Linked DNA regions of Kordia antarctica. The protein of the gene in region 2 interacts with the protein of the main gene of each other region in a pairwise test. Links are inferred from orthologs where the notes say so. Each region holds a gene or a part of one and is shown on either strand. Other genes may lie near its edges.

What was found.
Region 1: the proteins of accC (region 2) and ribD interact in binary tests that used the Escherichia coli proteins (3 or more experiments, as listed by UniProt). The link is inferred for Kordia antarctica from one-to-one orthologs.

What each region holds. Positions count from the first base shown.
Region 1 is NZ_CP019288.1:95,287-110,773, forward strand. What follows is about bases 5,666-8,509. They hold ribD (bifunctional diaminohydroxyphosphoribosylaminopyrimidine deaminase/5-amino-6-(5-phosphoribosylamino)uracil reductase RibD), read right to left. Parts: upstream 7,677-8,509; coding sequence 6,654-7,676; downstream 5,666-6,653. Other genes in these bases: IMCC3317_RS00480 (EamA family transporter), read right to left, coding at 5,666-6,050; IMCC3317_RS00485 (HAD-IA family hydrolase), read right to left, coding at 6,047-6,661; IMCC3317_RS00495 (hypothetical protein), read right to left, coding at 7,700-8,161; IMCC3317_RS00500 (pentapeptide repeat-containing protein), read left to right, coding at 8,335-8,509. Outside these bases: IMCC3317_RS00450 (beta-1,3-glucanase family protein), read right to left, coding at 1-309; IMCC3317_RS00455 (M28 family peptidase), read right to left, coding at 478-2,031; IMCC3317_RS00460 (hypothetical protein), read right to left, coding at 2,160-2,498; IMCC3317_RS00465 (DUF3108 domain-containing protein), read right to left, coding at 2,524-3,312; IMCC3317_RS00470 (hypothetical protein), read left to right, coding at 3,441-3,980; IMCC3317_RS00475 (IMPACT family protein), read right to left, coding at 4,279-4,893; more of IMCC3317_RS00480, read right to left, coding at 5,181-5,665; more of IMCC3317_RS00500, read left to right, coding at 8,510-8,910; IMCC3317_RS00505 (GNAT family N-acetyltransferase), read left to right, coding at 8,910-9,386; prmC (peptide chain release factor N(5)-glutamine methyltransferase), read left to right, coding at 9,538-10,422; IMCC3317_RS00515 (LOG family protein), read left to right, coding at 10,571-11,149; IMCC3317_RS00520 (hypothetical protein), read right to left, coding at 11,157-11,669; IMCC3317_RS00525 (hypothetical protein), read right to left, coding at 11,719-12,243; IMCC3317_RS00530 (hypothetical protein), read right to left, coding at 12,297-12,794; IMCC3317_RS00535 (beta-mannosidase), read right to left, coding at 12,791-15,352; IMCC3317_RS00540 (copper homeostasis protein CutC), read right to left, coding at 15,349-15,487. UniProt on the Escherichia coli protein: Converts 2,5-diamino-6-(ribosylamino)-4(3h)-pyrimidinone 5'-phosphate into 5-amino-6-(ribosylamino)-2,4(1h,3h)-pyrimidinedione 5'-phosphate.
Region 2 is NZ_CP019288.1:3,451,153-3,466,793, forward strand. Bases 2,194-5,191 are described here. They hold accC (acetyl-CoA carboxylase biotin carboxylase subunit), read right to left. Parts: upstream 4,369-5,191; coding sequence 3,019-4,368; downstream 2,194-3,018. Other genes in these bases: IMCC3317_RS14340 (NAD(P)/FAD-dependent oxidoreductase), read right to left, coding at 2,194-2,785; accB (acetyl-CoA carboxylase biotin carboxyl carrier protein), read right to left, coding at 4,460-4,945; IMCC3317_RS14355 (beta-ketoacyl-ACP synthase III), read right to left, coding at 4,969-5,191. Also shown: IMCC3317_RS14330 (ATP-binding protein), read left to right, coding at 1-1,092; IMCC3317_RS14335 (3-oxoacyl-ACP synthase), read right to left, coding at 1,227-1,676; more of IMCC3317_RS14340, read right to left, coding at 1,673-2,193; more of IMCC3317_RS14355, read right to left, coding at 5,192-5,967; rpmF (50S ribosomal protein L32), read right to left, coding at 6,143-6,343; IMCC3317_RS14365 (YceD family protein), read right to left, coding at 6,352-6,891; 4-hydroxythreonine-4-phosphate dehydrogenase PdxA, read right to left, coding at 6,966-8,012; IMCC3317_RS14375 (riboflavin synthase), read left to right, coding at 8,070-8,666; IMCC3317_RS14380 (efflux RND transporter periplasmic adaptor subunit), read left to right, coding at 9,181-10,347; IMCC3317_RS14385 (efflux RND transporter permease subunit), read left to right, coding at 10,351-13,641; IMCC3317_RS14390 (TolC family protein), read left to right, coding at 13,631-14,950; IMCC3317_RS14395 (FG-GAP-like repeat-containing protein), read right to left, coding at 15,277-15,641. UniProt on the Escherichia coli protein: This protein is a component of the acetyl coenzyme A carboxylase complex; first, biotin carboxylase catalyzes the carboxylation of the carrier protein and then the transcarboxylase transfers the carboxyl group to form malonyl-CoA.

The DNA.
Region 1 (15,487 bases), 3.4 Mb from region 2 along the record:
TAAATCGTGTTGCGCGCCAGTAACAACATTGAATACATTTGGCAATTTTTTGAAAGAGAATAAAAATTGACCAGACCACATTGCTGGTAATCCGTTAAATGTACTTAGCGTATCAACTGTATTGAAGAGCTTAGAACAGTCTTGTCCTTTTGTAAACTTTTTTAGAGAAGCATTTCCTTTAGCATCCACATCTACGTAACTCCAATATGGAGAACTTGTTGCTGGATCGCTGTCTAATCCGAAGCAAATCCAATGTACGTCACTTGATGAAATTCCGCTGCTGTTCGTAATATTAACTTGTAAACTCATAATAGGTAAGGGTTTTATAATTGAATGATAAAAGTAGTTGTTACAAAGAGTTTTTTTAAGCGAAAAATTACGTGACTTTAAAAAACACGGAATTCTACGTGATACGAATAGATCAAAAAAAAAGCTTCCAGTTACGGAAGCTTTTTAATTTTTTAGATGTAATATTATTTACTTTGCTGCTTTGTCTACAACAATTCTGTTTTCTCTGTTTGCCAATTCCCAAGCGGTGTAGAATACCAAACGCGTACGATTTGTCAATAAATCGTAGTTGATCTTATCAGGCGTATCTGTTGGCTTGTGGTAATCGTCATGTGTTCCGTTGAAATAGAAAATTACAGGAACATTGTTTTTTGCAAAGTTGTAATGATCAGAACGATAGTAATACCGATTCGGATCACTTTCGTCATTGTACTTATAATCTAACTCAATGTTTGCGTACTTTTTGTTTATTTCTTCAGAAATGTTATGAAGTTCCGTACTCAATTTATCAGCACCAATTAAATACACATAGTTACGATTGCCTTCCGTACGTTTAGGATCAATACGTCCAATCATGTCAATATTTAAATCAACGACTGTATCTTCTAATGGAAAAATTGGGTTATCTGTGTAATACTTCGAACCTAATAATCCTTTTTCTTCTCCAGTTACATGCAAAAATACAACAGAACGTTTTGGACCATTTCCTTCTTTTTGTGCTTTTCTGAATGCTTCTGCAATTTCAAGAATCGCCACAGTTCCAGAACCGTCATCATCGGCTCCATTATAAATTTCACCATTTTTTACACCTTCATGATCTAAATGCGCCGAAATTACAATGTATTCTTCTGGCGTATCCGAACCTTTTATAATAGCAACTACATTTTCTGAGTTGAGATCATTTGACTCATTATTATTTACCAATGTTGCATTTACCTTAACCGTTGTAGCGTTTTCATCTGTTGCAATTGTTGGATATATATCTGTCGCTAATTCATCATTCACAAAGTAACTATAAAAAGAATCTTCTTCTCCTTTTAAAGAAATTCTACTACTGTTTTTCACATAATTGAACCGCATTTTAAAACGTGGGTAATATTCATCTACATAAAATAAAACACCTTTTGCGTTATTTTCTTTAGCAGTCGCAATTTTTGAAGCCATTTCTTGTCTAATGTTTGCAGACCATTTGCTCGCATCTTTAGTTCCAGATATTACGTATGTTTCATCTTTTTGTGTTGGCTCTCCTAATTTTATTAAAATCATTTTACCAGCAACATCTTGTCCTTTATAATCAGAATACTTTTCGTCGTCAATTCCATATCCTACATATACAATTTCGGAAAAGTTAGTCGTACCGTTTGTATTCGCGCTAAGCGCTAAAAAATGATCTTCAAAAGTATATGCTTTTCCATTGATAGTTAACTCAGAATTTAGACTACTTCCTTTTTGTAGCGGTACATTTTGGAAATAATTTCCATCTTTTTGCGCTGCAGGAATGTTTAAATTCTTGTATTCGTCTCTTAAATAAGCTACAGCTTTCTTCTGTCCAGCTTCTCCAGTATTTCTACCTTCAAACTCATCAGATGCATAGATGTATAGATGCGTTTTCAGTTCAGCTTCTGTAATGGTATTCCCGTAAGGAACTGGATCCAAATTCCGAACCACTTTTTTATCCGCAGTTTTTTGGTTTGTACCACATCCAATTGCTACTAATAGCGCTAAGGATACTAATTTTTTCATATAGTAATTTTTAAGATTTTCAAATATATTAAAATACGCTTATTATAGTTCTTAAAAAACGTGAAAATGCTCACTATTAGGCATAAAAAAAATCCATCAGTTCTGTTTTTGATGAACTTTTCTATAATTTATTCTACTCCTTCAAGGTCTTCGAGTTCATTCTCAATTTCCTTAATATCTTCTTTTTCTTGTTGTTTCTTTTCTTCTGTGGTTTGCTTTACGTCTTCCGCAACTTTATTTTCTCTAAATAAATTCATTGTTGTAATGGCTGCCGCCAGAAATGACAATGCGATAATCAACTTAGGAACGCTTTCACGTAATCCATTTCTTTTAGAAATAATCAATGCTGCAATTCCAAAAGCAAATCCTAGAACAACAGGAATATATGCGAAATTATCTAAGAAAAATGAAAGTAGAAAACCTAATACGGCAGCAATGCTCCCGAGGATAATACATAATATTCTCATGATGTTAATTTTTTGGTTTTAATGATTAATTAGCCAAGCCAGAAGCGTTTGTTAACTGTAACGTTCCGCTTCCAATAGGAATTGTAAATCTTGCTTGTACAGGCACTTTGTTTGCATCTGCGGTAAGCCAAAGTGTTCCAGATTTTAAGAAATCGCCAGAAGTCAAAACTTGAAGTTTATAACATTCTTTTCGACCTAAATTTCCAGCATTTACCGTTTCTTTTCCAACATATTTAATAGTAATTGACGTTTCTTCTCGGTCAAACAAAACTTTAAATGTCTTTGTGTCACCAACTTTAGCGTTATCAATAGGCAAATTTCTCAAATTATATAAGGTCGAAATTACGTCCATTGCATCATTGCTAATGCTAAAATTTTTATCTTGAACCCAATCGGTACCATTTCCTCTACGTTTGGTTTGTGTACTTTTTACAGTTTTCGATTTCTGATTGTACACATATTTCATTTTCTTTTTATAACCACCTTCTTGAATGTCTCTTTTGTATAATAAAGGAAGCAATGAATATTTGCTTACATAAGATTCATATACATCACGAATTTTAAAGAAAGCGTCAAATTTTGTAAACGTATTTGCGCGACATTTAAAATGTAATAATGTATTGTTAGATGTTTTCACTTCCGATGTCTCCATGCTTACTTGAGCAAGCTGTGTCATAAAACCAGACATTTCGTAAGATGCTGTAAATGTTAGTTTTTCACCACTTTTAAAAGCCAAGCTTTCTTGTGCAGTTGCAACAACTTGAAACATACAAGTTACCAAAAACAGACATGCAATCTTTTTTATGTTCTTCATTCTTTTGTTCTTTATTCTTTAGTAATAACGCAGGTTAAATCACTTATTGTGCCAAACCTTTTTTTATCTATATAAACATCGCGTTACATTTTGTAGCTTTGACAAAAATAAACGGTTGCAAGGTACTAATGAAATTAAAATATACTTCACAAAATTTCTTTAAAAATACATATTGTGTATTCAAAACGGTTGATCCTGAAATCATAAAGGACAAAAAGCCGCAATATGTAAGCCAATCTGGTAGTCAGTATTTTTATACCAATGATGGCGTATATAGGATTTCTTCACATTGGGGAAGAGCCGCTACTTGTAAGTGGCGATTACAATCGGATGATTCGAATTCTCGAATTGATTCGAAAGTCGGTTTTGCCAAATGGACAAGTTTTTACAAGGACAATGAAGTCGAAAAGTTATATTTCATTAAGAAAAGTGAATTTGCCAACAAATACCAGTATTTTCATAAAGAAGAACCAAGTTATACGTCTAATTATATGTTGCGTACCGCAGAAGCAACTCGGAAAGTATTGCGGCAAATAAAAGTCATTACCACAGAAACCAAATGGGCAAAGTACGTTCCGCATGATGATTTAGATGATTTAAGAAATTATCTCATCAACGGATTAATTACATCTAACAAAAATTTGCAAGAACTCAAACGTTCATATTAATCAATTTAAGCTCAATAAAAATAACACGTTCTGGATTCTTTTTCCACAGAATAGGATGTATTTTTCGTTAAAAATCGCTGGAGCCTTCAAAAAATGTATATTTAGAAACTATAACCATTAAATTATTTAAAATGAAAACTATTGAAAATTTCAAAAAAGAAGAATTTTGCAAAGAAATAGCTAAAGTAGACCTGTTCCAAATTTGTGGAGGTTCTACTGGTGATACTGTGATAAATCTACTTAGATAATTAACAAAAGATGTTGAAGTCTTGGATTGTTTTGATTAAGAATCGTCAATTCAATCCAACTCTTTAACCTCAATCTCATACAAATTCTCAAACAATTCAAAAATCTGTTGCGCATCTTTTTGACGTACGGAAATCGTAATACGACAATCGAGTTCTAGTTTTTGTGTAATAATATTCAAATTTCGCTCTTTCACTACGCGCATGACTTTATTCATGTTTTTATAATCGAAAACGAGTAAATAATCAATATTAATAGTTTTTTCTAGAATTTCAGAAGCTTCTAATGCCAATTGTGCGCCTGTACGATACGCATTAATCAATCCGCCAACGCCAAGCTTTGTTCCACCAAAATAGCGGACAACTACAATTAGAATATCGGTAACATCAAACGACTGAATTTGTCCGTAAATCGGCATTCCTGCACTATTGGAAGGTTCGCCATCGTCATTCGCGCGAAAGCGAAACGGTTCAGTTTTACCAAATTGCCACGCATAACAAAAATGCCGTGCAGAATGATGACTCTTTTTCAATGCTTCCAACTGTTCTTTTACATCATCTTCATTGAAAACAGGAAACGCATAGCCAAAGAATTTACTATTTCTGTCTTTGAAAAGTACTTCTTCTGAAGGAATATCAATGGTTTTGTAGGTGTCTTTTGTCTCCAAGTATTTATAATTTTAATGAATTCGTTACTGATAAAATTTCCAGAGTCCAAGAGTAGTTTGTTTAAATTACTGACTCATCATTTTTTTATTTTCTTTTTCTTTGTTCGCCCAAAGAAAAGAAACAAAAGAAAGGGCACTTTTCCAGAGGTGTTTTTAGCTGAAAAAGCTAAAATCGCAATTATTTTTCTAAATTTTCTCCAAGGCTTCAAAAATTTTTAACGAAAAATAATTACTACACTGCAGAAAAGAAATGAGTGCTTCAATTTATATTGTGAACTTAGATAAAATTATAACTGTTGTGCCGAAATCGCAATCAGCACAATACTTAAAATCGCAATTCCAATTCCGATCCAGTTTTTCAAGATTAACTTCTCTTTAAAAAAAAGTATTCCAAAAATAGTGGATAACATTACAATCGCAACATTATTAATCGGAAAAACCGTAGAACTATCGCCCAATTGATCTGGTCGCAATGCTTTTAACAGAAAAATGATAGAGTAGAAGTTCGGAATTCCGAGGGCAATTCCGCCAAGGATTGTTTTGCCAGTAATCTTAAAATCGCGTCGAAGCGTTATTATAACAATTCCTATAACTGCCGCACACGAAAAAATTGCTGCTGAGAAAATAGGCGTTTCGCCGTCAACAACAGACGTTTTTTCAATATGTTTAATAGTAGTATCAATAATTCCCGAACCTACAAAAAGCAACGCAGGGAACAGTAATTTCTTTCGATCAAACGAACCGCCACCTTTTTTAACAGTTGTTAAATAAACAGCAACTAATGCTAAAATGATTCCAATAATTTTCAAGATACTCAACTGTTCTTTATAGACAATCACAGCAAAAACGACAGGAATTACAACTGACATTTTTCCGGAAACGGAAGCTACGGAAAGTCCATTTTGTTGTGCTGTGCGCGCCATTACGATGAAAATAGCAATAAACAGAAATCCTAAAATTACTGCGCCAACAATCCAGGGTTTTTGCGAGATTTCAGAAATTGTTGCGCCATTTCCATAAAAGAAAAATCCGCATGAAAATGCTACAAAATAGTTGATAACAATTGCTTGAAAGGTATTAATTTGGTATTTGTCAAAGAGTTTAAAAATGACAAATATCGAACTCGAAATTAAAATACTTAGGATGAGGTAAATCAAAATAACGATTTTTTAAGCGTGAACAAATCTATAACATCTTCTTCGCCTGGAATTAAGTTCCAAACGTGAATTCCCAAGTTTTCGGCGGAATCTGTATTTTCTTTTGTGTCGTCAATAAATAAAGTTTCGGAAGGTTTTAAATCGTTTTCACGCACTACAAATTCATAAATAGTTGCGTCAGGTTTTCTTAAATTCATTTCGTGAGAAAGGTAAAACTGCTCAAAACAGGCTACAAATTCAGTATATAATTCCATTCCCCAATTTTGCTGAATCCACGAAATATGCAAATCATTCGTATTACTCAATAACAACAAATGATACTTTTTGTCTTTGGCTAATTGTTTAATAAACTCCAACCGATGTGTCGGAAAATCTAATAAAATAGCGTTCCAAGCTTCGATTAAACCTTCTTTGGTTGTGTTTGGAAATTTTGTGTAATAAAAATCGACAAAATCTTCTGTGTTCATCAAACCTTTCTCGTATGCTTGATTCTTTTCTACCATTTCTGGCGTAAAATCAGTAATGCCAAGTTTTTCCAATTCGCGCGCAGTCGCAGGTTTATCTAAGTTGATAAAAATATCGCCAAAATCGAAAATAAGATTCTTAATCATTCGTAAAAATATATAATGAATTATCTAAAATAGTTTGTTCTGATTGAAGATTTCCTTCTAGTTTTGGTGCTTCAATTCCTTGCTGAAATTGAACATTTCCTTTAAAAATTCGTGCTTCATCCCAAAGATTACTATCAATAAACGTTTGCAAGGTTTGTTTTCCACCTTCAATTATAACCGATTGTAATTCGTGTTTGTATAAAACTTCACAAATTTGTTCGGCTATATTTTTTGAGAAATCGATAGTTTCAAAAATGATATTTTCTGAATTTTCTTTTAGTTGTTCCGTCAATGCAATTGTTTTTATAGTTTGATCGAACAAAGCATAACTTTCTGGAATTCGCAATGATTTATCCAACACAATTCGCACAGGATTTTTTCCATGCCAATCGCGTGTATTTAATTTCGGATTGTCCGTAATTGCAGTATTCGTTCCAACTAAAATTGCCGCTTCTTCACTTCGCCATTTATGAACTAATTGACGGGAAAATTTGTTCGTAATCCAATTTGGTTGAATCGGATCATTTTCATGTCGAATTTTATCAATAAAACCATCTTGCGTTTCTGCCCATTTCAAAATTATATACGGACGTTTGTGCTGATGAAACGTGAAAAATCGTTTGTTTGAAACTTTACATTCCGCTTCCAAAACGCCTAAAGTTACTTGACAACCGGAATCCTGAAGCCTAGCGATGCCTTTTCCAGCTACTTTTGCAAACGGATCAATCGTTCCAATGACAACTTTTGGAATTTTATGTTTGATGATGAATTCGCTACACGGCGGCGTTTTTCCAAAATGACTACATGGTTCGAGTGAAACATAAATTGTAGCATCTTTTAATAACGATTTGTCTTTTACCGAATGAATCGCATTTACTTCTGCATGATTTCCGCCAAATGCACTTGTGTAACCTTCGCCAATTATCACATCATTATACACAATCACAGCGCCAACCGAAGGATTTGGCATCGCGGTTTGCAAACCATTTGCAGCCAACTGCAAACAGCGTTTCATGTATGTTTCGTGTGAGTTTTGCACTAAAATTTTATATTTACATCTTGGGTTTTATCAACAATATAATCATACGAAAAACCAAACGTACTATACGTAATCGTTCCTTTATATTGAACTTTCATTTTTTTATTGACAATACTATTTAGAATTCCATCCAAAAGTCCATTTTTATTATTTTCATAGACTTCTTTTGTTGGAATAATCACTTTTAGGGGAATTGAAAATTCTTTTCGCGCAGGAACTTCAAAAGATTCAGAAGTCACATTTGCGACTGAAATATCATTTACAAATACTTCAATTCCTTTACTTTCCAAGCTTCCGCTGACATCATTTTGATTTATAAAATACGCATCTGCTGTCAACTCAATAGTTTCCAAAGTTGCATCTACAATAACAATATTGTCAACCTTTACAAAGAGCGGTTTTTCTTTTACTTTACAACTCACGATGAGCAATAGTATTGGAATAATGATGAGTTTTTTCATGTATTTTTAATTTTCGTCAGTTTGAGTGTTTTCATGCAATGAAAATGTATCGAAATGGCGCTTCGTAATTTATAATCTCGAACCAGCAACTAACAACTAGCAACAAACAACCAAATTTACTATCTTCACGGCATCGCAAAACTACATAATTTCTATTTGAAGCGCATACAAAAATGAGTCAAGAATTTCAGCAAGATCAAGTTTTTGAAAAGATCGATTACACACAACAAACTTTCCCGAAAGGAGAATACGACAATTGTACGTTTGTCGATTGTAAATTTGAAGGTGTTTATATGGACGCAATCTCGTTTTTAGAATGTACGTTTGATACGTGCGATATGACAAATGCGAAAGTGAAAAATGCCTCGTTTAATGAAGTCGATTTTTTGAATTGTAAGTTGTTAGGTGTTGATTTTAGCAAATGTACTGATTTTCTATTTTCGGTAACTTTTCAAGATTGTAGGTTGGAATTGGCTTCGTTTGCCGAATTAAAAATAAAGCAAACGACTTTTAGAACCTCTAATTTGCGTGAAGCAGATTTTACAGGAACTAATTTAGAAAATTCCGTTTTTGATGATTGCGATTTGACAGCCGCTATTTTTGAAAATACGAATTTGGGAAAGGCAGATTTTAGTTCCGCGTATAATTATAACATTGATCCAACAGTAAATCAAATCAAAAAAGCGAAGTTTTCACGTTCAGAAATTCACGGTTTATTGTATAAATACGATATTAAAATTACATCTTAATGATTATTAGAGAGATACAACAAAAAGACAATAAGGAAATAGCAATTTTTATCAGAGCGGCATTTCCTGAATATGACATTCCAAAAGTTGGAACTGCATATGAAGATCCAGAAACGGACGCAATGTTTGAAGCATATCAAGGCGAACGCGAAGTGTATTTTGTAATCGAAGTTGATGGAGAAGTTGTTGGCGGCGCAGGAATCAAGCAATTACGCGATACCAAAGACAATGTATGTGAATTGCAAAAAATGTACTTTTTAACCAAAACGAGAGGAAATGGATACGGGAAATTATTATTTACCAAATGTTTGGAAGCAGCGAAAAATTTTGGCTATGATCAATGTTATTTAGAATCGGCACCACAATTTAAAGCGGCAATTCATATTTATGAATCGTTCGGATTTAAACATTTAGACAAACCATTGGGAAATACAGGTCATTATTCGTGTGATGTTTGGATGTTGAAGGAATTGTAATTTTTAGGCATTAGGCATTAGGCATTAGGCATTAGGTATTTGTGACTTTTTGCCCAAAACCTAAATTTGAGTTTACAAGTTTAGAACAAACAAACAAATCCACAAAAAAAAACTAATAAGGAGCAAAGCAACTTAAAGAAATTCACAAGCCTTGAAACTAAAAGATATACAAGAAATATTCCACAAGGAATTAGACGAAATCTACGGGAAAGACGAAGTGAACAGCTTCTTTTTCATGTTGACAGAAGCGTATTTTGGATTGGAACGTTTTGCATTAGCGTTAGATCCTGAAATTGTAATTACAAAAGAACAGGAAACTCCTTTATTTTCCGCTTTGAGCGAATTAAAACTCCAAAAACCAATTCAGCATATTCTTGGCAAAGCACATTTTTTTGGATTGGAATTTACCGTGAATGAACACACATTAATTCCACGACCAGAAACCGAAGAATTGGTACAATGGATTCTTGACGATATCAAAACTGCAAACTCACCAACCAAAACCTATCGAATTTTAGATATTGGAACTGGAAGCGGTTGCATTCCGATTGCATTGAAAAAAAATATTCCAAATGCTGTAATTTCTGCAATTGATATTTCTGAAAAAGCATTGGAAGTTGCGAATGAAAATGCTATAACTAATGAAGTTCAGATTCAATTTGTGCAAGCAGATGTGTTGGTTTTAGACGATTTGAATTTGTTTGAAGAAGAAAATATACGTTTTGATATTATTGTGTCAAATCCGCCATATGTACGAAATCTGGAGAAAGAAGCCATGCATAAAAATGTATTAGATTTTGAACCAGATTCAGCGTTGTTCGTTGACGATCATGATCCGCTAATTTTTTACGACAAAATAGCTCATCTCGCGAAAGCGCACTTACAATCAAACGGAAGTTTATATTTTGAAATCAATCAGTATTTAGGCAAAGAAATGTTCGATCTCTTGAAGAAGAAAGAATTTAAAAACATCGAATTACGCAAAGATATTTTTGGCGTAGACCGAATGATGAAATGTGTTAAAAGAGAAAAGTGAAAAGTTGAAAATGAAAAGTGCGCCGCATTGAGCGAAGTCGAAATGAAAGTTGAAAATGAAAAGTGAAAGTGAAAGTGAAAAACACTTCGACTCCGCTCAGTGTAAACGAATAAACAAAAAGACGAACAAACAAACAAACCAACAACCAATGAAAAGTATCGCAGTCTATTGTGGAAGTAGTTTAGGAAATGATCCAAAAATTGTGATTGATGCGCAAAAATTAGGAACAGCATTAGCCGAACAAAAAATTACAATGATTTACGGCGGATCGAAGATTGGAATTATGGGAACTGTGGCAAATGCAGTGTTGGAAAATGGTGGAAAAGTTATTGGCGTGATTCCTGAATTTTTGAAGCGTAAAGAAATCGTGCATGATAGTGTTGATGAAATGTACACCACAAAAACAATGGTAGAACGCAAAATGAAAATGATTGACTTGTCTGAAGGTTTCATCGCTCTTCCTGGCGGATTTGGTACGTTGGAAGAACTTTTTGAAGTAATTACTGCGCTACAATTGGCACAAATTCCGCATCCTGTGGCAATTTTGAATAGCAATGGTTATTACGATGAACTCATTGCCATGATGAAAAAAATGATTCAAAAAGGATTGCTCAAAGAGAAAAATTTCGATATGCTAATTATAGAAACTGACATTTCTAAATTACTAGAACGCATGCGGAATTTTGTTCCGAACGCAGTTCCAAAATGGATTACAGCTAAAGAATAATCAATTTTTAGTCGGCACTTTTTCTCAATCTATTCAGTCTAATAATTGTATATATATCATCTATGAGTAAGGCAGAAACGTTTACAGTATACGTCGTATCATTGTGTTTGAATACTATTTTACCTTGTGTGCCATTCATATTATCTTCTTCTTTGGTTTCATATGTGTAATCTGAATATTCAATAGCGTTCCAAACAATACCATATTTTTCTGCTTCTTTTTTGATTTTCGTCAAATCGCCTTCCATTCTTCCATTATAATCTTCAGCGGTTAAACTGGCAATTTGTTTTGTAGCTTTTTCACCAATTTTTTCTGCATTATTTTTTCCAAATTCTTTAATTTCTTCAATCGTAAATATGGTTTTAAGATAATCTTCGTTGGATGTTTTATCGAACTTTTTTAGAATATCAAAAGCGTATTTCCCCATATCTTCTACTTTTTCAACGCCTTTAGCATTTTGGCAAGCAATGAAAAGTGTAGACGTAATTACTAAGATGAAGATGTAGTATGTTTTTTTCATTAGTGTTTAATTTTTATTGTTTTAAAAGATGTAAAATTTAGAATACAGCTTAGTAATTGCGTTCTCCAGTATTTTTTTTCAGTCGTTCCAATTCTATAATAGAATATCCTTCTCCAATATTAACGGTAGAAACAGACACAACATATGTTTGCGAATTATGACTAAAATACAATGTACCATCTGTACTTTTATCACCATTTTTTTCTTTGATTTTAAACGTATAATCAATGTATTTAATTTTATTCCAAACGATGTTATACTTAATAGCTTGCTTTTTTAGTTGATTATAATCGCGCTCTATTCTAGAATTATAATCTTCTTTGGTCATTCTCGTAATTTCATTTTTTGCTCTTTCGCTAAACCCATTTTCTTCTTTTTTAACAGCTTCGCGAAGTGTTTCAATAGTCAATAATTTAGTTAGAAACTCTTGCTTGGATGTGGTTTGAATATCTTTCAATATTTTAAAAGCATATTTTCCAATAGCATCAGGTTCTTTTATAGTAGATGAACTTCCACACGCCAAAAAAAGTGTCGTGAAACTACATAAGACAAAAAGGATCGTTATTTTTTTCATTTGGTATGATTGATTGTTAGTGTTTTTTAAAGATATAAAATTTAAGCAAATTATTATTGTGCAAGTTCAAAATTTGACAAAATAAACAAGCGTTGTTTCTCTTCATATTCAAACGAAACTACCTTTGCCATGTATTTTTTTGCGTTATGAGTAAACAATAAATAACCATCATTAAATGTAACGCCATTATCAAGTCTTAACTGAAAAGCATACTCTTCATACGTAATGTTTGCCCAATTGATTTGTTGTCTTTCGCCAGATTCTTTCAACATTTCATACGATTGCAACAATCCTTTTTTATACTTTTCTTTGGACATTTTAGTCATTGCATTTCTGAAATTTTCTTCAATCGTAGTATCTTTTACAAACTCGCGTAATTCTTCTAGCGATATAAAATAATTACCAAAATCGGCACTCGAAATTGTGTCTAGTTTTTGGAGTAACTCAAAGGTGTGTTTTCCAATTGGTTCATCTGCGGAAGCGTTAGAATTACAAGCGTTATACACAAGAGAAATACAAATTAATAAAGGGATGTAAATTGTTTTTTTCATGAAGGATTCTTTTCACTATTTGTATGAATACTATTTAATGTTTTTATCGCCAAATCATCAATATTCTCGGCTTCTGTGTGAAATATAATCGTTTTTGTTTCATTTGGCAAAAGATCGAAGAAATTATCTGAAAAATGTCCGTTCACTTTCGTGTGAAGAAACACATTTTTTTGCAATGTTTTTGAAGTTACATCAATCGCAAATCCTTGTGGTCGCGCTGTAATAAATGTATCAATCTCATGCGCAGGCAATGCTAAATCTTTCGGTTTTACCAAATAGAACAGGGAAGTAGCTTTATAAGGAATTGTACTTGAATCGAATCTTGTGTCTGAACTTGAATATTTAGATACTTTAGCATAGTCCAAAACAGCTTTTAGCACGGTTTGTTTATGATTGAATTTTAAATCAGTAATTGGCAATTGTACCATTAACTGACTCGTATTTGCTTTTATGGTTACTGTTTGATTGATTTTATGAAGTATGTTTCCATTAAAATCTAAAAAAGTAAGTTTCAATTCGCCTTCTTGTACTTTTAATTTATCAGAAACGATATACGTTTTTAGCGTATCATTTTCAATTACAGAAGAAACCAACATATCTTTAAACGATTCTTTCGCTTTGTAATGCAACGCTTTCCAGTTTCCCATGAAATCGATGCTCGACCATGAAACGACTGGCCAACAATCGTTCAATTGCCAATACAAACTTCCCATACAATACGGCATTGCGCGTCTTTGCGCTTCCATTCCCTTGGTAATTCCGCGGGCTTGCAATAACTGACTTACGTAGACATAATCGTCGCCATTTTCAGGAACTTTAAAATCACGTTCCATATATTCACGAATCAGCTGAAAACCTCTTGCATGTTTTTGATGTGTCACATAACTATCATGATTCAAATCAATACTATCTTGTTCAGTGAAATAACGAATCGTTTCATATGATGGAAATGACTGAAACCCAAATTCGCTCATAAATCGCGGTACTTTTTCCTCAAAATGTTCAAACGGATACGCGTCATGCCAAACCCACCAATCGTGCGCATCGCCTTCAAATTCATACTTCGGATTTCCGCGTCCGTACTTTGGCGAACTTTCCCAATAGGAAACCTCAGGATTCAGTTTTGCAATAGTTTTTGGCAATATACTATCAAAAACTTTCAAATAACCTTTCCAAATATCTTCCTTTTGCGTTTCGGTTTTATCATCTTTCCAGCCCCAACGTTTCCAACCTTCGGAGTTTTCATTATTTCCACACCAAAGTGCAATAGAAGCATATTTTCGCAAGCGCGTCACTTGATCGATTGCTTCTTGCTGTACGTTTTCTAAAAATGATTCATCGCCAGGATACATCGCGCAAGCGAACATAAAATCTTGCCAAATTAAAATTCCTTTTTCATCACACAATTCATAAAAAATATCATTTTCATAAATTCCGCCGCCCCAAACTCGGAGCATATTCATATTTGCGTCCACAACATCGTTTAGGATTTTTTCATAATGCGCATCTGTCACTTTCTCCTGAAAACTGTGTTGCGGAATGTAATTTGAGCCTTTCATAAACACAGGAACGCCGTTTAGCTTAAAATAAAAGGTTTCGCCTTTGGCATCTTTTTCCGTGACTAATTCAATAGTTCGAATCCCTTTTTTTACAGTACGTGTTGCTTTTACTGTTTCTCCTTGTTTCAAAGTAAAATCAAATGTATATAAATATGGTGTTCCTAAATTATGTGTCCACCAAAGTTCTGGTCTTTCGATTGTAGTTGATAATTTGTAGGTATGCGTACCTTTTTTTGGAATGAACATTTTCCGCATAAAGTACCTATCATTAGTATCAATTTCAAATTTAATTTCTTTCTCTGTGTCAGCCGTAATTGTATACTCAAAAGTCAAATACGCAACATCATTCACCAAACTATCTTGTTTAATATAAATATCTTCTAACAGAACATCGTCCCAAGCTTTTAACGTTACAGGTTTCCAAATTCCGGTAGTATTTAATTTCGGTCCCCAATCCCAACCGTACTGAAATTGTGCTTTTCTGGTAAATACGCGTGGACTTTCAGGCAATGCATAGGCTAGTTTTGAAGCTTCTTTTTCTTCATGAGTACTTGTTTTATTAAATACTATGCGTAGTTTATTCTGTGCTTTTGCTAACTTTTTAATGTCATAATTCCAAGTACGAAACGCATTATCGGTTTTTCCCAATACCGAATTATTGAGGTAAATAGTGGCGTAGGTGTCCAAACCTTCAAACGTAAGTTCAATATTTGATTTATTTAATGTTTTTGAGTCAAGCTCGAATGTTGTTTGGTAGTTCCAATCTTGTCCAGAAACCCATTGCACATTCAGTTCGTTTGTACCAACAAATGGATTTTTTATTTTCTCGTGATGCAACAAATCTGAAAACACATTTCCAGGAACTGTTGCCGAATTCCAAACTGTATCGGTTTGTTGTTTAAACTTCCAATTTTGATGAATTTCAGAAACTTGTTTGCTCTTATCTTTTACGCAGCTAACAATTGACAGAATAAGTAGAAATGTGAAAAATTTATTCATAAATTAATACGTTCTAAAAGTTGCTTTATTTTTTCTTTGTTGGAAGTTGCTATGCGCGTTTCGTTGAACAAATTCCCACTATTCAAACTAATCTTAGGATTATTTATAGATTGACGAATGCTCGTTGCCGACGCG
Region 2 (15,641 bases):
CCTGTCAAATTTAAAGGAATTCCATACATTAGAATTGGTTCTTCAAAAAAGAAACTAGATGATTACCCAGAAAAAGAGAGGTCTATTTGGACTAAAAGCCCAACAGAAAGTTTTGAAAATGAGATTGCTGTTTACAACTTAAAACCTGATGAAGTTTTAAAACTAATAGATTATCCTTCTTATTTTGAGCTAACGAATTCTCCTCTACCAGAAAATAGAGATGCCATATTTGAAAAATTTCAACAAGAAAGATTAATCACAAAACATGGAAACCACTATAACATAACCAATCTATGCGCAATACTTTTCGCAAGAAAATTATATGAGTTTGAAAATCTTGAAAGAAAAGCTATAAGAGTTATAATTTATCAAGGAAAAAATAAATTACGTACCAAAAAAGAACAACTCGGACAAAAAGGCTATGCTTCTGGTTTTAAAGGCTTAGTTAATTATATTAATGACCAATTACCATCTAATGAAGAAATTGGAAAAGTTTTTAGAAAAGAAGTAAAAATGTATCCTGAATTAGCAATAAGAGAGTTGGTTGCAAATGCTATAATTCATCAAGATTTTAGTGAGACTGGAACTTCTCCAATGGTAGAAATTTTTCAAGATAGAGTAGAAATAACTAACCCTGGAAAACCTTTAATAAGCACAATGAGGTTTGTTGACCATAATCCACAATCTAGAAATGAAAAACTAGCTCATTTTATGAGAAGACTAAGTATTTGTGAAGAAAGAGGAAGTGGTATTGATAAAGTTATTTTTGAATGTGAATATTTTCAATTACCAGCTCCTAAATTTATAGAAGGAGATAATTATACTCGTGTAATTATTTATTCTCATAAAACATTAAGGCAAATGGATAAAGAAGATAAAGTTAGAGCTTGTTACCTTCACTCTTGCTTAAAATATGTGTCGGGAGAGCATATGACTAATCATTCACTAAGAGAAAGATTTGGAATTGAAGAAAAAAATTATTCTATGGCTTCAAGAATAATATCAGAAGCTATTAAATCGGGTCAAATAAAAGATTATGACCCAGAAAATAAATCCAAAAAACATTCTAAATATGTACCGTATTGGGCTTAAATCTTCTGTGATTGTTATGTGACTATAAGATATGAAAACAAGTGTTTATAGCTATTAACAAGGAAAAACTATGTGACTAAACGTTTGACAAGAATAGACGTAAAAACAAAATTACCACACAAAATACACTCACATCACAAAACCGCCTCAACAACAAAACTCTGATCTCTAAACGAAACCTTTTCACCAACTTTTTTGCCTAATAATAATTTCCCAATGGGCGTATTGGAAGCAATTGCGTAGAAATTTTCATTGTTTGCAGAAATTTCGCCAACACTTACCGAAATAAAATAATTGGCTTGCGAAGTGTACACAATACTACCCAAACAACCTTGTTCGGCAACTAATTTCGGATTTACCTTAAAGAGAATTTCTTTTACTTTCTGAATTTCCGCCAACTGATTGCCTAACTTTTCACGTTCTATTTGCAACATAGCGCGTCCAGTTTCATGCTTATCGCCAGCCGAACTTTTGGTTTCAGACAACATCGCTTCTTGAATGCTTGCGAAGTTTGCTTCAATATTTGCGTGTCGTTCGTTGACAATTTTCAGGCATAAATTATATAAGGTTTCTTTCAAATTCATGTCAATTGTGCTAATTCTTTTCCAACCAAACTACCAATTGCAATGCCCATTCCGCCTAAGCGAACGCCACAAAATACATGATTAGAAAGTGGTTTTACAATGGCTTTTTTCTGTGTTCCAACGCCCATAATTCCGCTCCAGCGATGTTCTACTTCAAAAGGTATATTTGGTAAAATAGTCGTTTTTAATAAATTTTCCAGCTTCCGCTGAATGATCTCAGTTTGATTAAATTCAGTAGTTTCTTCACCTTTAAAATCCAAATTTCGTCCGCCGCCGAATAGAATACGATCGTCAATATTCCTAAAATAATAATAGCCTTTATCCAAATGAAAAGTTCCTTTTATGTGTAAATCAGGAATTGGCTTGGTAATTAATACTTGTGCGCGTGCAGGTTTTACTTTTTCGTCTAATAATTGGGAAGCAAATCCGTTGGTTGCAATTAAGAGTTTTTTGGTATTCAACTCAAAATGATTGGTTTTTATGTGAACCGAATTTCCACTTTCCGTGAAATCTTCTACCGTAACCGAATTTAAGATTAAAATATTCTCTGATAAGACTTTCTGCAAAAGCGAATTCATCATTTTCCCTGTATCAATTTGTCCTTCAAACTGATTAAAAATATACGTTGATTGAATCTGTTGAAATTGAAATTTATTGTCAACTTCACTAAATACATTTCCTTTAAAAATTGGCTTCAATAACTGATTGATGATTTCCTTTTCCGCCAAACATGATTCGTACAAATCTGAATCTTCTTGTGTAAACAATTCATAACCGCCTAATTGTTGAAAATCGATGTTGGAATCGCCTAAAGTTGAGCGAAGCAACGCTAAACCATTACAACGTCTTTTAACGAGTTCTAAAACTTCTTGCTTAGAATGTGTGTGTAAATCGTCTAAAATCTCTGAGAGACTTCCAAAACAAGCAAATCCAGCATTTTTTGTGCTTGCGCCTTGCGGCAGAATTCCTTTTTCGAGCACAATAATTTTTGCAGTTGGATATTGATTTCGAAGTTGCAACGCACAATTGAGTCCAACAATGCCGCTTCCAACAATAGTGAAATCAACATTTGATAACCACGTTTTATATTCCCAATAGCTAAGATTCATTGGTTTTTTCAGTTAATTTTATGTTTCAATTTAGATAAAGTATAAAGATATATAAATAGTAGTTATTGCGAGAATTTTGAAAAAATTTGTGGCAATCTGTTTTTTTCAACAAGTAATTTGATTACTAGATTACTTCGGCACAGCTCAGCACAAGAACTTCACTATCGTTCGTAACAGCGTTACAATAAAGCATAAAAAAAGCTCCTAATCTTAGGAGCTTTTTTCTATATAATTTATTCTTCTTCTTCTTTCATTACGAAATCTTCCATAAATTTCGTTGTGTAGTTTCCGGCGACATAATCTGGATGATCCATTAATTGTCTGTGGAAAGGAATTGTAGTTTTTATTCCTTCAATTACAAACTCATCTAACGCGCGTTTCATCTTATTGATAGCTTCTTCACGTGTTTGCGCTGTTGTAATCAACTTTGCAATCATAGAATCGTAGTTTGGTGGAATTGAATACCCAGCATATACATGCGTATCTAAACGAATTCCGTGTCCGCCTGGCGCGTGTAATACTGTAATTCTTCCTGGAGAAGGTCTAAAGTTATTGTATGGATCTTCCGCATTAATTCTACATTCGATAGAGTGTAATTTAGGCGTATAATTTTTTCCTGAGATTGGCACACCAGCCGCAACTAAGATTTGCTCACGAATTAAATCGAAATCAATTACTTGTTCCGTAATTGGATGTTCTACTTGGATACGCGTATTCATTTCCATGAAGTAGAAGTTTCTGTGTTTATCTACCAAAAATTCGACCGTTCCAGCACCTTCATATTTAATGAATTCCGCAGCTTTTACCGCAGCATCTCCCATAGCTTTTCTAAGCTTATCAGTCATGAATGGAGAAGGAACTTCTTCGGTTAGTTTTTGGTGACGACGTTGTATAGAGCAGTCGCGCTCAGATAAGTGACATGCTTTTCCTGAAGAATCTCCAACTATTTGAATTTCAATATGTCTTGGCTCTTCAATGAGTTTTTCCATGTACATGTCATTATTCCCAAAAGCGGCTTTTGATTCTTGTCGAGCATCATCCCAAGCGTCTCTTAAGTCTTCTGGTTTCCAAACGGCGCGCATTCCTTTTCCACCACCACCAGCAGTTGCTTTTAGCATTACAGGATATCCTGTTTCTACGGCTAGTTTTTCACATTCTTCAAAATCTTCAATGATTCCTTCACTTCCTGGAACACAAGGAACGCCTGCAGCTTTCATGGTAGATTTTGCAGAAGCTTTGTCTCCCATTTTATCAATCATATCAGCAGAAGCGCCAATAAATTTGATGTTATGCTCTTCACAGATTTTTGAGAATTTGGCGTTTTCAGATAAGAATCCGTATCCTGGATGTATGGCGTCTGCATTTGTAATTTCTGCAGCAGCAATGATATTTGCCATTTTTAGGTATGACTCGCTACTTGGCGCGGGTCCTATACAAACTGCTTCATCAGCAAATCGTACGTGTAAGCTATCAATGTCTGCTGTAGAATATACAGCAACTGTTTTGATACCCATTTCTTTGCAGGTTCTAATAACTCTAAGTGCTATTTCACCTCTGTTTGCAACTAATATTTTTTTGAACATCTCTTGAAATTTTAAATTTTGAAATTAAAATCAATAACTTTTTGAATCGCTCAGAATTTCTTCTTTTGCTTCAAGTGTTATTTAAAATTTCTTATGATGGATCTACCAAGAATAATGGTTGATCAAATTCTACTGGTGAAGAGTCGTCTACTAAGACTTTCACTATTTTTCCTGAAACTTCTGATTCAATTTCATTGAAAAGTTTCATTGCTTCAATCACACAAAGTACATCTCCTTCGGAAATAGTGCTTCCAATTTCAACAAATAAAGGTTTGTCTGGAGCGGGTTTTCTGTAAAAAGTACCAATGATTGGCGATTTTATAATAATAAATTTAGCGTTTTCGTCAGCTACTTGCGCTTCCGCTGCTGTTGGAACTGCTGCTTGTGCTATTGGAGCTACGGCAGTGTGTTGTTGCGGCATTCCGCCCATAGGAATTTGCTGTACTAAAGTTGTCGTTTCGCCTTTTGCATCTCCAGTTTTAATGGTGATTTTTACATCTTCCATTTCAAGTTTTACTTCACTTGCGCCAGATTTAGCAACGAATTTGATTAAGTTCTGAATTTCTTTTAAATCCATGATTGATATAGGTTTTAGTCGTTTTAGTTTGAATTATATGCCCATTTAAGATAGATAGCTCCCCATGTGAATCCGCCACCAAAAGCAGCAAAGATAAGGTTATCTCCTTTTTTGAGTTGTTTTTCATAGTCATGTAAACAAAGTGGCAATGTCCCAGAAGTTGTATTTCCGTAACGTTGAATGTTTACCATTACTTTACTTTCATCTACACCCATACGCCTTGCGGTGGCGTCAATGATGCGTTTATTGGCTTGGTGAGGCACCAACCATTGCACATCTTCGTTTGTCAGGTTATTATCTTCCATAATTTTTGCACTTATATCTGCCATTTTAGATACTGCAAATTTGAAGACTGTTTTCCCGTCTTGAATTACGGTATGTTGTTTGTTTTTTACGGTTTCTTCAGAAGCAGGTAAGATAGATCCGCCTGCGTCAATTTTTAAGAAGTCGCGACCATTACCATCACTTCTAAGGTATTCGTCTTGCAATCCTAATCCTTCTTCATTTGGTTCAAATAATATAGCACCTGCGCCATCACCAAATATGATACACGTTGATCTGTCTGTGTAATCAACAATTGACGACATTTTATCAGCACCAATTAATAGCACTTTTTTGTAACGTCCAGATTGTATATAACTTGCTGCCGTAGACATTCCGTATAAGAAACTAGAACACGCTGCTTGCAAGTCAAATGCAAATGCATTGGTTGCACCAATTTTAGTTGCGGTATACACTGCTGTAGATGCTACAGGCATATCAGGTGTTGCCGTGGCAACAATTACGAGGTCTATTTCTTTTGGATCTAAGTTTTTCTTTGCGAGTAAGTTTTTCGCAGCTTTGATAGCTAAATATGAAGTTCCAGCTCCTTCTTTTTTAAGAATTCTGCGTTCTTTGATACCTGTTCGAGTCGTGATCCACTCATCATTAGTATCAACCATTGTTTCAAGGATCTTGTTGGTTAATACGTATTCAGGAATATAGGCTCCTACAGCTGTTATTGCTGCTGTGATTTTGGTCATACCTTAACGTTGGTTTTTTTTGTTTTTTTAACAAAAATTCATTAGAAACTAAACGAAATTACTAAAATTCTGTGATAATCTCGGCAAAATATATCGTTTTTACATTTTTAACAAAAAATTGAACAAATAAAAAACTCTCACGAAAGTGAGAGCTTTTATGACTAAACATTAAATATTATGCTAAGTTTTCTTCAGTTGTATTGTCAATTAATACTTTTCCTCTGTAGTATAGCTTTCCTTCGTGCCAATGAGCTCTGTGATATAAGTGTGCTTCACCAGTAGTTGAGCACGTAGCGATTTGAGGAACTGTCGCTTTGTAATGTGTTCTTCTCTTATCTCTTCTTGTTTTGGAGATTTTTCTCTTTGGATGTGCCATTTTGTATGTTATTTATTATCCGTTAATAGTTTTTTTAATGTATTCCAACGAGGATCTGTTTCCTCTTCAGTTTCTTTTTTTCCTGTACCAGGTTGTAATTCTTCTAATTTTTCTAATATTTCAGACTCTAATGTTCCATCTTCAATACCAGGATGTATTCTTTTTGAAGGCATTGCTAACACAATCATTTCATATATGTATTGTGCAACATTGATTTCGTACTCTCCGTGTGTAACGATGAGAATTTCTTCATTTTCATCATTGTATTCGTTTCCGAATTGCACAATCAAGTCCAAATTGCTTTCAATTGGCTGCTCATAAGGCTCATTCGTCAAATCACAATTTACATTTACAGTTCCTATTGCATTGAAGGTTAATTCAAGCATGGTTGCTTTTTTGTGAAATTCTAACGTAGCTTTTATAGCAGTTTCATTGAATTCATCAAAGTCAAAAAGTTTAAAGAACGAATTATCAATTTGATATTCGAATTGGTGCTTTCCTTCTTTTAATCCCGTAAAAGGAATATTAAAGTCCTTTAGTTCCATCATCTTAAACATCAGTTTCGAGCGTGCAAAGATATAAATTTTTCTTAATGTACGTTAAGTTGTTAACATTTTTTTGTTTATATCTTGGGAAGCTGCTTTTTTAATGGGTTTTTTGCAATTACTTTATAGGTTTCTCTAGTCCTAAAAATCTGTATTCCAGTGAATACTGCTTCTTTGAAAGAGTTATGATCTGCCTGGTTTTTCCCAGCAATTTCATACGCAGTTCCATGATCTGGTGATGTACGTACTCTATTAAGTCCTGCCGTGAAATTCACGCCTTGTCCAAAAGATAACGTTTTAAACGGAATTAATCCTTGATCGTGATATGCTGCTAAAATGGCGTCAAAGTTTTTGTAATTGCTTGATGCAAAAAAACTATCTGCCGCATACGGACCAAAAACTAATTTTCCTGAATTTTTAATCTTTTCCAGTGTTGGTTTTAATATTTCATCATCTTCCACACCAATAACACCATTATCTCCAACATGTGGATTAATGCCTAAAACAGCAATTTTCGGTTTGCTAATTCCGAAATCTTGTTTCAAAGTATTATAGATAATGTCTACTTTTTTCTGAATGAGTTCTGGCGTAATCGCTGCCGAAACATCTTTTACAGCAACATGATCTGTTAACAATCCAACTCTTAAAGAATCATTTACCATTAACATCAAACTATCGCCTTCTAAAACTTGTCCTAAATAATCTGTATGTCCTGGAAACTTAAAATCTTCCGATTGTACATTATGTTTGTTAATTGGCGCTGTCACCAAAATATCAATGGTTCCTTCTTTCAGTGCGTTGGTTGCTTCTACAAACGATTCAATGGCAAACTTTCCAGCTTGTTCCGTTGATTTTCCGTATTCAATATCCATAGAATCTTTCCAAATGTTTACCACATTTACTTTGCCATCTAGCGCTTTGTCGGCACTTGGAATTCCATGAAAATTTGTTTGTATGTTGAATTGCTTCTTCTGAAATGATAAAATTTTAGTAGATCCAAAAATAACAGGCGTACACAATTCTAGCATCCTGCTATCTTCAAATGTCTTCAGAATTACTTCTGTTCCTATACCATTCAAATCACCAACCGAAATCCCTACTTTTATTTTTTCCTCTTTCTTCATTTAGGTATTAAAACTTTTTATTTCTAATTTTACATGCAAATTTAACCAAATAAATAGATGTTTACAGGGATTATTGAAGAATTAGGTGTGATTACACATCTAGAGAGCGAAAAAGAAAACCTCCACATCACAGTTCGGAGTAGTTTAACGGAGGAATTAAAAATTGATCAAAGCGTTGCACACAATGGTGTTTGCTTGACTGTTGTCGATAGAAATTTGGATGAGAAGACGTATGTCGTTACAGCAATTCAAGAAACTTTAGAAAAAACAAATGTGAGAACTTGGCAAGTAAATGATCGTATTAATTTGGAACGCGCTATGAAATTGGGCGATCGTTTAGACGGACATATTGTGCAAGGACATGTAGATCAGGTTGGAACATGTATTTCTATTAAAGAAAGTGATGGAAGTTGGTATTATACATTTGAGTATGACGAATCTTTAAGCAACATTACTATTGAAAAAGGTTCAGTTACGATAAACGGTACAAGTCTTACTGTCGTAAACTCGGGAAACAATACATTTTCAGTTGCTATTATTCCATACACGTATGGCCACACCACTTTTCAATATTTGAAAGTTGGGTCGCTTATAAATCTAGAATTTGATGTTATAGGAAAATATGTAGCAAGACTTCAGGGGCGATTGAAGTAGTTACTTATTCATTTTTTTCCTTATACCATACAAAAGTCCAGCAACTAAAACACCTATAAGTCCAGCATCTATCGGGAATCCCGGTGGAGGCGGCGGTCCAGGTGGCGGTGGTACGATTTGGGCGTGTGTTAATGTCAAAAAAGCTAAAGCGATTATAACAAAGCACACCAGGGTCTTTTGGTTCACTTTTGCCATTACGGTGTAAAAGTATAAAATTATAGGGTTCAAAAAAATGTTTTACGTTATATCATTGCTAAATTATCTATGAAATGACTAAAAACAACGTCAAACACGTATTTTCACTAAGGTTATTTCGCATAATTTTTAAAAATAGCTACTTGAAAAGTAGTTAAAATGCAACAAATACAAAATAATTAATAACTGTTTTACAATAATTGTGCCTTAAATAATTCTAATCAAGTTACATTTCATACGATATTAAGCTTTTTTTAAGAGTTTAAAAGTAAACTAATGGATAAATTTGCAGTCTAACCATCTAAAATAATCCCGCCAAATGCGAAAAATTATACTTTCGGTTCTTGGAGTCCTCATTATCGTAGGAGCTTTTTTATCTGCAAAAAATATGATTGCAAACAAAAATAAGCCAAGACCTGTTCCTGAAAAAGTAGTAAAAACGGTGTATACTGATACTGTTCAGAATACAACAATACCAATTGTAATTCCTGCAAATGGAAGCCTTGTGGCAAAACGGCGTGTGGAATTATACGCTGAGGTACAAGGAATTTTTAAAACTAGCGGAAAATTATTCAAGCCAGGACAAAAATACCGTCAAGGAGAAACACTCATTCGTATTGATGCTGCCGAATATTACGCAGGCGTACAATCAGCTAAAAGTAATTTGTACAACGCTATTGCAGCCATTATGCCCGATTTGCGACTCGATTTTCCAGAAGTATTTCAAAAATGGCAAACCTATCTGAATAATTTCGATTTAAACAAAACAACGCCAACCTTACCTGAGTTGACTTCCGACAAGGAAAAATACTTTATTACAGGTCGCGGAATTGTATCAAACTATTATACCGTAAAAAACCAAGAGCAACGATTGGCAAAATATACCATCCGAGCACCATTCTCTGGAATTTTAACACAAGTATTGCTCACAGAAGGTTCATTGGTTAGAAGTGGACAAAAATTAGGAGAGTTCATTGATGATTCTGTTTACGAAATGGAAGTTGCTTTAAGCAAAACCTACGCAAGTTTATTAAAAGTGGGCGAAAAAGTTGCCTTGAACAATCTTGAAAATACCGAAAATTATTCCGGAGTCGTTTCCCGTGTCAACGGAAGTATTGATCCAACTACACAAACGATTACGGCTTTTATAGAAGTTAAAAATGAGAAGTTGAAAGAAGGAATGTATTTAGAAGCCAACTTAAATGCAAAAGAAGAAACAGACGCTATTCAAATTAATAGAAATTTATTGTTAGAAAGCGAGCAAATTTATGTTGTAAAAGATAGCATTTTAGACGTTATTGACGTAAAACCTGTCTATTTTTCAGATACGAAAGTTGTGCTGAAAAATGTGCCAAACGGAACAATTATACTTTCCAATCCTGTTCCTGGAGCATACGCTGGAATGGCTGTAAAACCATTTAAAGTTGCTTCAGAAAAAGACGAAACAACGACTACCAATGACGATACTAAAAAAGCTAAACAATAGGTTATGAGAAAACTAATTGCCTATTTCATTAGGTATCACGTTGCGGTAAATGTATTTATCATTGCATTTTTTGCGTTTGGTATTTTAGGCGCGTGGTCGTTAAAATCTTCCTTTTTTCCATTGGTAGATTCTAAAATTATCAATGTAAATATTGCATATCCTGGCGCGTCTCCACAAGAGATTGAAGAAGGAATTGTGCTTCAAATAGAAGATAATCTCAAAGGCTTAAAAGGTGTAGATCGTGTGACATCAACTTCGCGTGAAAACAGCGGAACGATTACCGTTGAGATTGAAAAAGGAGAAAATATTGACTTCATGTTACTAGAAGTCAAAAATGCTGTTGATCGTGTTCCGTCGTTTCCAACAGGAATGGAACCGTTGGTTGTTGCCAAACAAGAAGCTGTTAGAGAAACGATTTCATTCGCGCTAAGCGGAAAAAATGTTCCGTTAACAACTTTAAAACAAATTGGTCGCCAAGTTGAAAATGATTTGCGCGCCATTGACGGAATTTCGCAAGTTGCCATTTCTGGATATCCTGCGGAAGAAATTGAAATTGCTGTCAACGAAGCCAATTTATTAGCTTATAATTTGACGTTTGCAGAAGTTGCCGCAGCCGTGAGTTCGTCAAATATTTTGGTGACTGGTGGAAATATAAAAACAGACGCTGAAGAATATTTAATTCGTGCCAATAATCGTTCGTATTATGGTGATGAATTGTCAAATCTTGTCATTCGTGCTACGCCAGATGGGAAAACTGTTCGGTTAAAAGATATTGCCATTGTACGCGATCGTTTTTCTGAAACGCCAAATGCTACGTATTTCAATCAAAATTTATCGGTTAACATTTCTATCACAAGTACAAATAATGAAGATTTAATCACTTCGGCAGATAAAGTAAAAGAATACATTGAAGATTATAATCACAAGTACGAAAATGTGCGTTTGGATGTTGTGCGCGATTTATCGATTACGCTAAACCAACGTACAACACTTTTATTTTGGAATGCTTTATCAGGAATTGCGCTAGTATTAATCTTTCTATCCATATTTCTAAACGTACGTTTGGCATTTTGGGTAGCGTTTGGATTGCCAATTTCATTCTTGGGAATGTTCATTTTTGCAGGTCAATTTGATGTCACTATCAATGTATTATCACTTTTCGGAATGATCATCGTGATTGGTATTTTGGTGGATGATGGAATTGTCATTGCAGAAAATATTTATCAACATTATGAAAAAGGAAAAACGCCCGTTCAAGCAGCAATTGATGGAACTATGGAAGTAATTCCGCCAGTAGTTTCCGCGATTATTACAACGTTATTAGCGTTTTCACTATTTTTATTTTTAGATAGTAGAATTGGCGAATTTTTCAGTGAAGTCTCCGTTGTCGTAATCTTGACTTTGCTTGTTTCATTGGTGGAAGCTTTAATCATTTTGCCTGCGCATTTGGCACATTCCAAAGCATTGAGAAAACAAAAAGTAGACGAAAATCCTTCGAAATTGAAGCAATTCTTCTCAAAAATGCGTGTTGTTAATGAGTTTGGAGATAATTTTATGAGCTATTTGCGAGACAAATTATATACACCAATTTTAGGATTTGTATTGCGATTTAAAATATTCTCGTTAGGTGTTTTTATTGCGTTATTAATTCTAACTGTTGGTGCTACAATGGGAGGCACAATTGGTGTTACGTTATTTCCATCTATTGCGAGTGATCGTGTTTCTATTGAATTAGACATGCCAAACGGAACCAACGTACAGATTACAGATTCTATCATTTCGATGATTGAAGAAAAATCATTTATCGTTAATAAAGAATTTACAGAAAAATATTTAAAAGGAACTGATAAAGAATTGTTTGAAAACACAATTTTGACCTTAAATAGTAGTTCTAGCGCACGATTGGTTATTAATTTGTTGCCAGGGCAAGAACGTCCAGATGCCGTTAAATCTTCTTTAGTTGCCAACCGATTGAGAGAATTAGTCGGTCCAGTGATTGGAACAGAACGTTTAATTTTCGGTTCAGGTGGAAACTTCGGCGGAAGCCCAGTTTCTGTAGCATTACTAGGAAATAATATCACGGAACTGAAAGCGGCAAAAGAAGCATTGAAACAGGTTTTAAGCGATAATCCGCTTTTAAAAGATGTGGAAGACACAGATCCGGCAGGAATTAAAGAAATTCGTTTAAAACTCAAAGAAAGTGCTTATTTACTTGGTTTAGACTTGCGTACGGTAATGTCGCAAGTACGTTCAGGATTTTTTGGTACACAAGCGCAACGTTTTCAGCGTGGACAAGATGAAATTAGAGTTTGGGTTCGATACGATCGGAGCAATAGAGCTTCTATCAATGATTTGGATGACATGCGAATTGTAACGCCAAGCGGCGAACGCGTAACGTTGAAAGATATTGCTTCGTACACTATTGAACGTGGAGAAGTTGCTATTAATCATTTAGAAGGACAACGTGAAATTCGTATTTCGGCAGATTTAAAAAATCCAAGCGCAAGTTCGACAGATATTTTAGATGATCTTAAAAACAACACAATTCCAGATTTGCAATCAAAATACCCAACAATTACTGCTGCTTTTGAAGGACAAAATAGAGAGAAAGATAAATTATTAGGTTCATTATGGGATGCGGGAATTCCAATATTAATCTTAATTTATATTACAATTGCGTTCACGTTCCGAAGTTACAGTCAGCCAATATTATTGATACTTTTAGTACCTTTTAGCTTAACGGCTGTTGCTTGGGGACATTGGTTATTAGATTTTTCTGTAAATATTTTATCACTTTTAGGAATCATCGCGTTAATCGGAATTATGGTGAACGATGGTTTGGTGCTCATTGGAAAATTCAACACGAATTTAAAAGAAGGCATGAAATTCGATTTGGCTTTAAGCGAAGCTGGAAAATCACGATTTAGAGCAATTTTCTTAACGTCATTAACAACAATTGCGGGTTTAGCGCCATTATTATTAGAAAAAAGTAGACAAGCGCAATTTTTAAAACCAATGGCAATTTCTATCTCGTTCGGAATTGGTTATGCAACAATTTTAACATTACTCGTTTTGCCATTATTCTTATCGTTCAGTAACAGTATTAAGAAAAATGGAAAATGGTTGCTCACAGGAAAAGATGTGACGAAAGAAGAAGTAGAACGCGCAATTAAAGAACAGCGCGAAGGAGAACATCTTTCGGAAGAAAAAGAAGATTTTGCAGCAATAAAAGACGAAGAAGTACACACATTTGATGAACAAAACGAAAACGAACATAAGACGGATGAACAATAACATATATCTTACCTGGATCTTCCTTTTCTTCGGAATCTACGCAAATGCGCAAGAACAAGTTTTAACGCCAGAAGAAGCTATTCAGTTGACGTTGGAACACAATTATGGAATTAAAATTGCTAATAATACGGTAAAAGTTGCCGAAAATAATACGAGTATTTTTAACTCAGGTTATTTGCCAACCTTAACGGGAAATGCTGGCGCAACGTATAATTTGGATAATACGGAAGCCGAATTTTCAAATGGAACAACAACGACGTTAAATTCTGCAGAAAGTTCACGTTACAATGCTTCTTTAAATTTAAACTATACACTTTTTGATGGTTTAGGTCGAAAGTACAATTACAAACGTTTAAAAGAGCAATATCAATTATCGGAATTGGAAGCACGTGAAACTATTGAAAATACAGTATTGCAACTATTTTCAGTATATTATTCGGTAGCGCAACTTTCAGAAAATACGTCAGCGATTATGGAAACGTTTGAAATTTCTAAAGATCGATTGACAAGATCAGAATATCAATTTGAATATGGTCAGAATACAAAATTGGAAGTTTTAAATGCGCAAGTAGATATCAATAATGATAGTATTACAATTGTTAATACGGAACAACAATTGAGAAATACCAAGCGTGATTTAAACGTAATTCTTGGAAATAAGCTTACGCTAGATTTTAATGTTGATACAACTATTAACTTTGCGTTTGAGCTTGATAAAGAAGCGTTGTGGACAAAAACGAAAGCAACGAATGTTTCGCTCTTACAAGTAGAAAAAAATATTAATATTAGCTCGTTAGATGTAAAATCGAACCGATCTCAATATTTGCCAACAGTTGGTTTGACAGGAACGTACGGTTGGAACAAAAATAACAACAATGCAGCTTCGTTTGTGGCAGTTTCTACCAACACAGGATTATCTGGCGGAATTAATTTAAGTTGGAATTTGTTCGATGGCGGAAGCACGTTAATTAGTGTAAAAAATGCAAAAATTACACTAGAAAATCAACAATTGCAAAAAGAGCAAATTCTGATTGATATTGAACGTAATTTTAACAATGCTTGGGACGATTATCAGAATAAAATCTTGATTTACGAATTGCAAGAAAGAAATATTAAAACGTCACAAAACAATTTTGATCGTACCAAGGAAAAATTCAAAATAGGACAAGTAAACTCTATCGAATTTCGTCAAGCACAATTGAATTTATTAAATGCGGAACTCAGCAGAAACCAAGCAAAATACAACGCAAAACTTGCGGAATTGGTTATTTTACAATTGAGCGGCGATTTGTTGAATGTGAAGTTTTAGAAACTAGATATTAGACCGCTTTTAGACTCCTTGGACTGGCTTTAAAACGTCATTACGGGAAGCATGACGAAGTAATCTGTTTCTTTTAATTAACGAATTGTATTTAGCTTGTTTATCGGCACGAGTTGTGAAACTCGCGCTAGCGTTCAATGCTAGAAAAAGTCTAAAATTCCAATAATCCAAGCAAGTCTAAGAAGTCTTTTTCTTTGAAAAAGAAAACTCCAATACTTTAAAAGCATTGGAGTTTTGTATATTATTCTAATTATAAAATAGCTAGCGACACGTTTTTGTTCTTGATTCTAAAAGCGCAGTGATCTTGTATCTTTTTATCGTTTGATGAATTTCTGCGTGTATACTTTTCCATCAGATTCTAAACGTAGAATATAGTTTCCTTGACGTAAGTTTGAAACATCAATGGAATGTTCTGTCAATTTTAAGTTCATCATACGTTTTCCTTCAATGTTAAAGATCGTTGCAATTTTTCCAACTAAGTTGATCGGACTGTTGATATTCATCACTTTTCCAACAGGATTTGGATGAATTGTAATGCTTTCCAACAACGCTTCATCTTCAATACCTAATGCTTGTCCTTCAGTAATTACATGATGCGTATTAATTGTAGGATTCAGCACATTATCAATAGCACCAGATGGCCAGTAAATAATAATATTTGTAATCGCAGTATCTGTTC